2 regions of the Paenibacillus humicola genome follow, and region 1 is predicted to be linked to the other one. Evidence: predicted binding sites of a transcription regulator. Region 1 holds the regulator's gene; the other holds the start of a gene.
What was found. The regulator LexA, encoded in region 1, represses DNA repair genes until DNA is damaged. The targets are predictions, from matches to a motif close to CGAACATATGTTCG.

Region 1 (5,043 bases):
TGATGCCGATCATTTTTGTGAACGGGAACGTTTCATACGATTCGTATAATGACCGGGCTTCGCGGCGCACCGCTTCCTCAAGGGCGTCCGGATCGACGCCCGTTTTCTCCGCCGCAGCCGCGCAGGTCGCCTGGAACGCTTCCTTCACACTTCGGTCGTCCCAAAGCAGCGTATCGTCCAGATCGAATAGTACCGCCTTTTTCTTCGCCATCGCTTATGCTCCACTCCATATCATTTCTCTTCGAAAGGGATGCGGTGAACTGCGGCGAACGTGCGCAGTCGTTCCGTCATCGCTTCCGTCGGGTACCGGTTGATCAGCTTGGAGAACACCCAGTTCCCGCCTTTGTTCTGGCCGACGATGACATACCCCTTCTGGGCTGTTATCGATTTGATGTTGTCCTGGTAAACCGTCCGGTCTCCGCCGAAGCGGCGCGTCCGAAGAAAATCCTTGCCGACCGTCAGGTAGGGGCGCCTAAGAAATAACAGGCCCGCCAGCACGAGGTAACAAGCGATCGTAAACCAGAACATCTGGTTCATCTGGCTGCCAATGTAAAGGATGACGTACAAAATCGCAAACAGGACCAGTAACGCAGGCAGCAACAGGCTGCGTCCTTTGTACGTATCGGAAGGATCGGACGCGCCTTGGCCGAATTGGATCGGCGACTGGCCCATCTTCTTGCGCCGCACGTTAATTTGTTTTTGGTTTTTCTGAACCTTGCGTTCCCAGGAACGAGACACGTATGCTCCCCCTCAAACTGCTTTAAGCTTCTTTACCACTGACGTTCGATCGGGCGCTCGAATTTCGCGATGAACCGTTTCGGATATTCCGAAGGAAGCGCGCTGACGGCGTCAAGCTTGTCCCACGTTTCCTGCGGCATTTTCCAGCCGGCCGCCCCGATGTTGTCCTCATACTGCTCCAGCGTGCTCGCGCCGAATATCGGCGACGTAATGCCTTTGCGGTGGATCAGCCAATTGAGCGCGACCTGGGCGGGCGTTTTCCCCAGCTCCTTCGCCGCGGCAAGCACCGCATCCAGCACCTCGAAATTATGCTCGTTCGCGCGCAGCGCCCACGAGCTTTCGCCCGTCTTCGCGGTCAGGCGCCCGGAGACCGGCTCCTCCCGGGTGTAGCGTCCGGTCAAAAATCCGCCGCCAATCGGCGCCCACGGAATAACGCCGACGTTCTCCTCGAGGCAAAGCGGCATCATTTCGCGGTCCATTTCGCGGCTGACCAGGCTGTACTGCGGCTGGAGCGAAACGAAGCGTACATAGCGGTTGGCATCGCTGACGGCAAGCGATTTCATCAGCTGCCAGGAATAAAAATTCGAGCAGCCGATATAGCGGACTTTGCCGGCCGTGACGAGATCGTCCAGCGCGCGCAGCGTTTCTTCGATCGGCGTTGCATGATCCCAGACGTGAACCTGATAAAGATCGATATAATCCGTATCGAGCCGTTTTAAACTGGCTTCGACACAATCCATAATATGCTTGCGCGATACGCCGACCCCGTTCGGATGATCCGCGGTGGCGAAGCGCACCTTCGTCGCGAGCACGACCTGCGAGCGGCGGTCCTTGATCGCCTTGCCGACGATTTCCTCCGACCGTCCCGCAACGTACACGTTTGCCGTATCGAGAAAATTGCCGCCCCGGTCGAGGAAACGGTGAACCATCTCGATCGAATCGCTCTCACTGGTCGTATTTCCGAACGACATCGTACCCAGGCAAAGCTCCGAAACGGCAAGTCCGCTTCGTCCAAGCAGCCGATATTCCATCTTCTCTTCTCCTCCTTCTCATGAAAAACCGCCGGCCGTCCGGAGGGACTTCGAAGTCCCTCTGCGGTTTGCCGGATGATAAAATGAGATGCTGCCGAAGCCGCGGCGTCAGTGCTTGATCGTGGAGTCTCCATCCTCGTCCTCGGCCCATTTGATCGCATCGAGCTGATTGCGGAAATTCCGTCTGAAATTGTCCAAATATTTACGGCGCAGCTCGCCTTGTTCGGCAGCTTCCTCGGCCGTCAAACCGACCGTTTTCTGCTTGCGCGACAGCTCGTTGATCCGATCGATCAGCTTTCCCATTTCCCATCGCTCCTTTCTGGCCAGCAAGCGAACATTCCGTCTTTTACTTTGACATTTTTATTCTACCATTGTCAAGAAGGCTTCACTACACGCGAAACGCCCGCATGCCGCGATTGAGAGACAAAAATCGCCCGTCACCGTGAAGCCGGACAGGCTCAGGCGAGGGCGATTCATAAACATGCAGCCAAACCGGAATGCGATGGCGTGTACCGGGACCGGAAATCAATCCGCGGGAACGATTAACGTCTGCCCTGCGCGAATGACGCTTGACCGCAAATTGTTCCGTTCCTTCAGCTCGTAAACGATTTGCCTGACGTCTTCGCCTTCATGCCGGAGCGTGCCGGCAATCGACCACAGCGTATCGCCCGCTCCGACGACAATGACCCTCTCCTGCGCCGTCGGCGCGGCAGGCCGTTCGCCGCTCGCATCCGTGCGCATGAGCGTCAAGCCTGAAAACAATAAAATAACGAGCAGCCCCGCGATGGCAAACTTCATCATAAGCCGCTCCACGCTTCTTACGTTTGCCTTCGGCGCTCCGTCCAGCCTCCGCTGCACTTCCCGTGTGCCGTTCGCAGCCGCACGCTTGCCCTGCGTATTCGAATACGTTGAAATAGTCGTCATCATTCCGCAACACCCCAAACGTTTGTTCTGTTATTTGTTAAACCAACAATAACACGAACGCATGTTTGGAGTCAATACCATTTTAGAACGTCTGTTCGCAGGCTGATGCGAACCTTTGTTTTCTCGAACTTATGTTTGTACGAACTCCGGTTCTGTGTTATAATTTGACACAAATGAACCATTGGAGTGATTCAGGTGTCGAAACTTTCCAACCGCCAGCAGGCGATACTCGAATTTATTAAAACCGAGGTCCGGGAGAAAGGTTACCCGCCTTCCGTCCGGGAAATCGGCGAAGCGGTCGGCCTTGCTTCCAGCTCCACCGTACACGGGCATCTGGATCGTCTGGAGAAGAAAGGGCTGATCCGCCGCGACCCGACGAAGCCGCGGGCGATTGAAATACTGGATTCGGACGAGTCGGAGCTCGCTTTCCCGCTGACCGTCGCCAAGGTGCCCGTCGTCGGGAAAGTAACGGCCGGCCTTCCGATTACGGCCACCGAGAACATCGAGGATTATTTTCCGCTTCCGGCGAGCAAGGTCGGAGACGACAACCTTTTTATTCTGAACGTCATTGGCGAAAGCATGATCGAAGCGGGCATATTGAACGGCGATTACGTTATCGTCCGCCAGCAGCAAACCGCCAACAACGGAGAAATCGTCGTCGCCATGACGGAGGACGACGAAGCAACGGTCAAAACCTTCTACAAAGAGAAGGATCATATCCGGCTGCAGCCGGAAAATCCGACGATGGAACCGATTCGTTTGCGGAACGTGACGATTTTGGGCAAAGTCGTCGGCCTGTTCCGCGATATTCACTAGCGCGAGGACAGCATGGCGAGGGGAAGAAAGAAACGCCTCGGCGCACGGATCGCTCGGAATCCACGTGAAAAAAAGGGAGCCTTGACACGATTCCAGTCGGAATCGCTTCAAGGCTCCCTTTTCTTGTTCTTCGGACGCCATCAGTCGGGAATATCGCGGTACAGCAGGTGGTCGTATTCATATTTGCCCGTTGTAAACCGAAACACAAGGCGGATGCCGGCGGCGTCGACATCCGCCGAACGGAGCGCCGCCGATCGGACATATAAGCGCACCAGCCGGGAAAGCGCCTCCCGCCGGCCTTCCCGAACCGATTTTGCGATTGCCGCTGCGTAACCCGGCGAACAAGACAGCGCTCTGTAAAACGGGAGCACGGCTGCGGCGATTTTCCGGTGGGCCGGAGCGGGAAACGCAAACCGGGCTTTACCGGGCGGAATCGACGTGCCGCATGAATACTGAAGCACCGGCGCCGGAAACGCAAAGTCGATAAAATAGCCGATTCCGTTTGTGGACAAACCGTCCAGCCGCGCCCGCGGAACGACGGATTTCAAAAGCCGCTGCATGCGGTCCGGGTCCAGACCCCGAACGGCAGCCGACCACCGGCAGGCAAACGTGCGGTCCGCAGCGATTTTCCGGTAAAACGGGACTAAATAAGCGGCCGTTCTCCGCAGAACCGCCGGGGGAAGCCGAAAGCCTGCCTGCTTGTTTGACTTGGCCATCTTACGAGCACCGCCTCCATCCTTTTGGTGCATCGTATGCCATGGAAAGACTCCCCGTGCGGAGCATAACACGCAGCCCGCCGTTACACAAAAAAACCCTTTGGCGCCAGGCGCCAAAGGGTTTTTCGTTGTTTCGCATTAATACAGCGTCAAATATTGATCGCGTTCCCACTGATGGACCTGCGTGCGGTACATATCCCACTCGATTTCCTTCAGCTCATAGAAATGCGCAAGCGCATGATCGCCAAGTGCATCGCACACCACTTCATCGCGCAGCAATTCGTCCAGCGCTTCCTTCAGGTCGACCGGAAGGCTTGGGATTCCTTCGTCGATCCGCTCTTCATCCGTCATGACGTAAATATTTCGGTCGATCGGCGTCGGCAGCTGCATTTTGTTGCGGATGCCGTCCAGACCGGCTTTCAGCATGACGGCCAGCGCAAGATACGGGTTTGCGGCCGGATCCGGGTTGCGCACCTCGATACGCGTGCTGAGCCCGCGCGAAGCCGGGATGCGGATCATCGGGCTGCGGTTGCTGGCCGACCAGGCGACGTAGCACGGCGCCTCATAGCCTGGCACCAGACGCTTGTACGAATTGATCGTCGGATTCGTAATGGCGGCGAAGCCGCGCGCGTGGCGCAGGACGCCGGCCATATATTGACGAGCCGTATGGCTGAGGCCGAGCTTGTCGTTTTCGTCGAAAAACGCGTTGTCGTTGCCGCGGAAAAGCGACTGGTGGCAGTGCATCCCCGACCCGTTCACGCCGAACAGCGGCTTCGGCATAAACGACGCATGCAGACCGTGCTGGCGGGCGACCGTCT
Region 2 (5,043 bases), 2.8 Mb from region 1:
AATGAAATTTGCAAATTTTTATTGAAATTGCATAGGTATGCCGTTATATTTAAACAGATGGTAATCAAAATTCCCGTTTTAATTACAATTGGGAGGGGAAGTCGATGCAGAACAAGTCCTTATCCGAATTCCCGAACGTGCACATCGACGAAATCGACCGGAAAATTATCGGCGAGCTGCTTGCGAACGCCCGCATCTCGTATACGGATCTGGCCAAGGAAATCGGCCTTTCGCGCGTCGCCGTTCAGGCCAGGATCAATACGCTGATCGAGCAGGGCGTCATCGAAAGGTTTACGGCGGTCGTCAATCCCGCGAAAATGGGGATCACCGTTTCGGCCTTTTTCAACGTCGAAGTCGAGCCGAAATCGCTGCAGCAAATCGCGGACATTTTGGCGGAGGAGCCGGCCGTGACGAGCCTGTATCATATGACCGGGCCCAGCAAGCTGCACATGCACGGCCTTTTTGCCGACAACCAGGAGATGGAATCGTTTCTGAAGGAAAAGCTGTACCCGCTGCCGGGCATCACAAGCGTCGACTGCCAGGTACTGATCACGCGGCATAAGAGCCGCATGGGATTGAGGTTATGATATGAGTGTATTTGGAAAAGACAACCGTTACCGGCAGCTGGCCTCGGCCATGGCGCGGACCGGGATTCTGGGCTACGGCGGAGGCCCGTCGGTCATCCCGCTCATCCGCTACGAGGCGGTGACCCGCTACGGCTGGCTGAAGGACGAGGAGTTCGGCGAGGTGCTCGCCATCGCGAACGCGCTGCCGGGGCCGATCGCCACGAAGATCGCCGCTTACCTCGGGTACCGGGAAAAAGGCTGGCCCGGCGCGGCCGTCGCGATGCTCGCCCACATTCTTCCCTCCGCGGCGGCGATGATCGCGCTCATGTCGATCGTGCAGCTGCTGAGCAAATCGCGCATTGTCGCCGGCATGATCCATGCCGTAACGCCGGTCATCGCCGTCATGATCGGCATGATGGCGTACGAGTTCGCGCAGCGCACGGTCAAAGGAATGGGCAAATGGATGGGCGCGGCCATGTTCGCCGTGTCTTTCCTGCTGCTGGAGGTCGTCCCCGTTCACCCGGCCATCGTCATCGTGCTGTTTCTGGCTTACGGGGCCGTTCATTTCAAAACCACGGAGCGTCTGCAAGCCTGGCGCCTGAAACGAAAAAGCCGCAAGGGGGAATCGTCGACATGGAGTGGCTGAAAATCGTCATCGGTTTTTTCCTTGCGAACGCGCTCGGCTACGGTGGCGGTCCGTCGTCGATCCCGCTCATGTACAGGGAAATTGTAACGCATTACGGCTGGCTGAACGATTTGCAGTTTTCCAACATGCTGGCGCTCGGCAACACGCTGCCCGGACCGATCGCCACCAAAATCGCCGCCTTCGTCGGCTTCAACCAGGCCGGAACGGTCGGGCTTATCGCCGCGCTCGCGGCGACGGCCATCCCGTCTGCGGCAGCGCTGATCTTCATGCTCAGCCTGCTGCACAAATACCGGCAGTCGGTCGTCGTCAAAGGCATGACGCTGCTCGTGCAGCCGGTCATCGCGATCATGATGGTCGTGCTGACGTGGCAGATGGCGGCGGGCACGATCAAGGGCATCGGCATCTGGCAGTCGCTCGGCATTGCGGCCGTCGCGTTCTGGGCGATGGGCATCCGCAAAATCCATCCCGCCTTCGTCATTCTCGCCGCTTTCGCTTACGGCGGGTTGGTATTGTCGCACGTATGACCATTGGGCACATGCCGTTTTCGTTTTTCACGGTCTAAGCGCGGAGCGCTCGGCGGTCGTTTTCGCTTTTCGCGTCTAAGCGCGGAGGTCTCGGGAATCGCCGCGGTTTCGGCAGACGGGCACGCGCCTAATATTTACCGTTCCCCCGAAGGTGGCTTCCGCCGCCGGTCATGTGGTATACTGGGTCAAAACAGAACGTATGTTCTGCGTGGACTGGGGGCAAACGAGATGGCGGCGAAGAAAAGCTACGAGCCCGTCGAGACGAAGATGACGCTGAACCGCGTCACGGCGAAATCGATGCCGTTCGACTGGTCGATCAATCCGTACCGGGGCTGCGCGCACGGATGCAGCTTCTGCTATGCGCGGGCGTTCCAGAGCTTCATCGGGCGGGAAGCGGACGACGAATTCCAGAACCGGATCACGATCAAGCAAAATGCCGCCGAAGCGCTGGAGGCTCAATTGGCCAAAAAGCTAAAACGGCACGGCGGCGGCCTCGAAGCGATGGCGCGCGAAATCGGCACGGTCGCCATCGGAACGGCCACCGACCCGTACCAGCCGGTCGAAGGCAAAGCGTTCATCACGCGGGAGTGCCTGAAGGTGCTGGCCAAATACCGACTCCGGACCTCGATTACGACGCGCTCTCCGCTCATTCTGCGCGATCTCGACGTGCTGACCGCGATGCGCATCGAGTCGGTCAACATCAGCATCAACACGCTGCGCGCCGACATCTCCCGCAAGCTGGAGCCCGCGTCGCCGTTTCCCGCCAAACGGCTGGAAACGGTCGAGACGCTCTGCCGCAGCGGCATCAAGGCGGGCCTTTTCATCGCGCCGATCCTTCCCTGCCTGACCGATTCGGCCAAAGATCTGGAGCAGCTGATTTCCGCCGCCAAAGCGCACCGCGCCGCCTTCGCCTATGCGTCCGTGCTGCGGCTGTCGCCGGATGTGAAGGCGTGGTACATGCATACGCTGGAAACGCATTTTCCCCACCTGCTGCGGGCATACGGCAGCCTGTATGCCGGCGCGTACGCCAATCGCGCGTACGCCGACCGTGTAATGGAACTGGCCAAGAAGCTTTTGGAACGGTACGGATTTGCAGGAAGGGGTATGCGCCGTGACGCGGTGCGTCCGGACGAGGCCGGCGGAATGGCGGCCGCTACCATTAACGAATTCGCTGGGGAGCAGGCTGCACCAAAGCAGTCCTCCCGGCCCGAAGCCGTGGAGCAGCTGCAGTTTACGTTTTAAACCGCAACGTCAGCGGTCCGGCTCCGACTTCCCGGCATGCCGCGTTACGATCGCCCGCGCTTCGGCCAGCACCGCCGCCCGGAGCTCCGCCGGCTCAACGGCTTCAACGGAAGCGCCGAAGCCGAGCAGGATTTCGACGGCGGACTCCAGCGTGTTAAATTCGGCTTCCGCCTCCGCGAAGCCGGCATTCGCCGGCGATACCTTCACCAGCTTCACGTACCGGTGCGCGGCCAATCGCTCCAGCTTCTCCTCGCGCACCCGGATCCGGGCCGGATAGCGCGGAAGCGAAGCCTTGAAGCGCGCGGTCGATTCCTCCCAGTAAGCCGCCAAGTCGAACGGCTCGGGCCGCTCGAACGGTTCGTCCCCCATCGCCGCTCCGCTCATGCGCGAAATGCGGAAGGTGCGCACCTCGTCATCCGCCGCGGCGACCAGGTACCAGATGCCGTTTTTCGCCACCAGACCGAGCGGACAGACGATACGCTCCGCCGACTCCGTCCCATCACCGCGCCGGTACCGGAAGCGCAGCGTACGTTCCGCCCATACCGCCTCCTGAACGAGCGGCAGCGAAGGAACCTGCTCGCCGGCCGCCTCATGCCATCCCGCGCCGTCCACGTGAATGCGCCGGCGGACGACCTCCGCTTCCTGCCGAAGCGCCTCCGGCAGCGAGGCGAGCAGCTTTCGGAACGCCCCTTCGAATACGCCGGTCATGCCCAGATCGTGCAGGACGGAAGAGGGCTGAGCGAGAAGCAGCGATTGCATCTCTTTGCTTTTCATCCCGGTCAAATCCGTCCGGTAGCCTTCCGCCAGCGACCATCCGCCGCCGCTCCCCCGCTCGGCGACGACCGGAATGCCGGCCGCGCTCAGCGCCTCCATGTCGCGGTGAACGGTCCGCTCGGACACCTCGAGCTTATCCGCCAGCTCGCGCGACGTCATTCGGCCGCGGTTTTGCAGAAACATCAGAATGGCAATCAGCCGGTCCGCTCTCAGATTCCGTCCCTCCCCTGCTTAAAATCCCTGCTCCTTCGCATAGTTGCCCCAATGCGGGCGGCTTCCGTCGCAATCGGTAAATCCGTATTCGTCCGATAGCGACCAGCTGCTGAGAGCCTGCCCCGTTTTGCGGAACACGTCCGGATCGGCCGCCAATGCGGCCGCCGCCCGCCCGACAAACGCCGGCGTTTCCGACATGAGAAAATGCGGGTCGGTCCGCGCTGCTTTCCTCCAATTGTCCTCCGATACGCCGAAATGATCAAGCATCGCCTCCGATCGGAGAAAACCGGGGGTAAGCGCCACCGCCGTCACCCCGAAGGGCCGCAAATCCTCCGCCATCGCCTCCGCCAGATGGATCGCCGATATTTTGGCCAAACTGTAATATATATTGCCGCGGTACCGGTAATCGACGCCATCGGTAATCTCGATCAGCAGTCCCTTCTTTCCGGCGACCATGAGCGGCGCGCCGTAACGGCTCGTAATCATGTGCGTACGGACCGCGAGACGCTGCATCTGCAGCCCGTCCGCAAGCGAATGCTCCCAGAACGGCTTTCCCCATTCCGTAAGCGGATCGCCGCCCCAAATGTCGTTGACCAAAATATCCAGCCTTCCCGCCTGTTCATCCGCAACGCGCTCGAACAGCGCCTTCACTTCCTCTTCCGCGGTGTGATCCGTCCGGACCGGAATGCCCGTTCCGCCGGCTTCCGTCACCATTTCCGCCGTCTCCTCGATCGTTTCCTTCCGGTTCATCCCGGACAGATTTCCTCTCACGCTTCGGCCCGTACAGTAAACGACGGCTCCCGCTTCGCCGAGCGCCACCGCGATCCCTCGTCCCGCTCCCCGCGTCGCTCCGGCCACAACCGCCACTTTTCCTTGCAAAGGTTTCATAGCTCAGGCTGCTCCTCCCGCTTCGAAAAATTCGTACCGGTACGATTCAAGTATACCCGAGCCTTCATGACACCCTTTGTCATATATGAAAAAGGAAGCGAATACAATGAAAACGTTATTAAAGCGGTTTAATGGCCGACAAGCGGTTCACCCGCCCATTTCCCGCTCCCGCCCCGGCGTTTCGTTCCGA

Region 2: PD282_RS23205 (SPL family radical SAM protein) is a predicted target of LexA. The motif match lies at 1,929-1,942, and genes of this name have one in related genera.

Annotation. Positions count from the first base shown of each region.
Region 1 is NZ_JAQGPL010000001.1:2,289,076-2,294,118, reverse strand. It holds gene PD282_RS10625 (HAD family hydrolase) at 1-211, opposite strand, end outside; gene PD282_RS10620 (hypothetical protein) at 232-738, opposite strand; gene PD282_RS10615 (aldo/keto reductase) at 771-1,769, opposite strand; gene PD282_RS10610 (DUF896 domain-containing protein) at 1,878-2,072, opposite strand; gene PD282_RS10605 (LysM peptidoglycan-binding domain-containing protein) at 2,295-2,696, opposite strand; gene lexA (transcriptional repressor LexA) at 2,889-3,509, shown strand; gene PD282_RS10595 (hypothetical protein) at 3,650-4,225, opposite strand; gene glnA (type I glutamate--ammonia ligase) at 4,364-5,043, opposite strand, start outside.
Region 2 is NZ_JAQGPL010000001.1:5,049,787-5,054,829, forward strand. It holds gene PD282_RS23190 (chromate efflux transcriptional regulator ChrS) at 105-587, shown strand; gene PD282_RS23195 (chromate efflux transporter ChrB) at 589-1,212, shown strand; gene PD282_RS23200 (chromate efflux transporter ChrA) at 1,200-1,736, shown strand; gene PD282_RS23205 (SPL family radical SAM protein) at 1,965-2,978, shown strand; gene PD282_RS23210 (helix-turn-helix transcriptional regulator) at 2,988-3,965, opposite strand; gene PD282_RS23215 (SDR family oxidoreductase) at 3,984-4,853, opposite strand.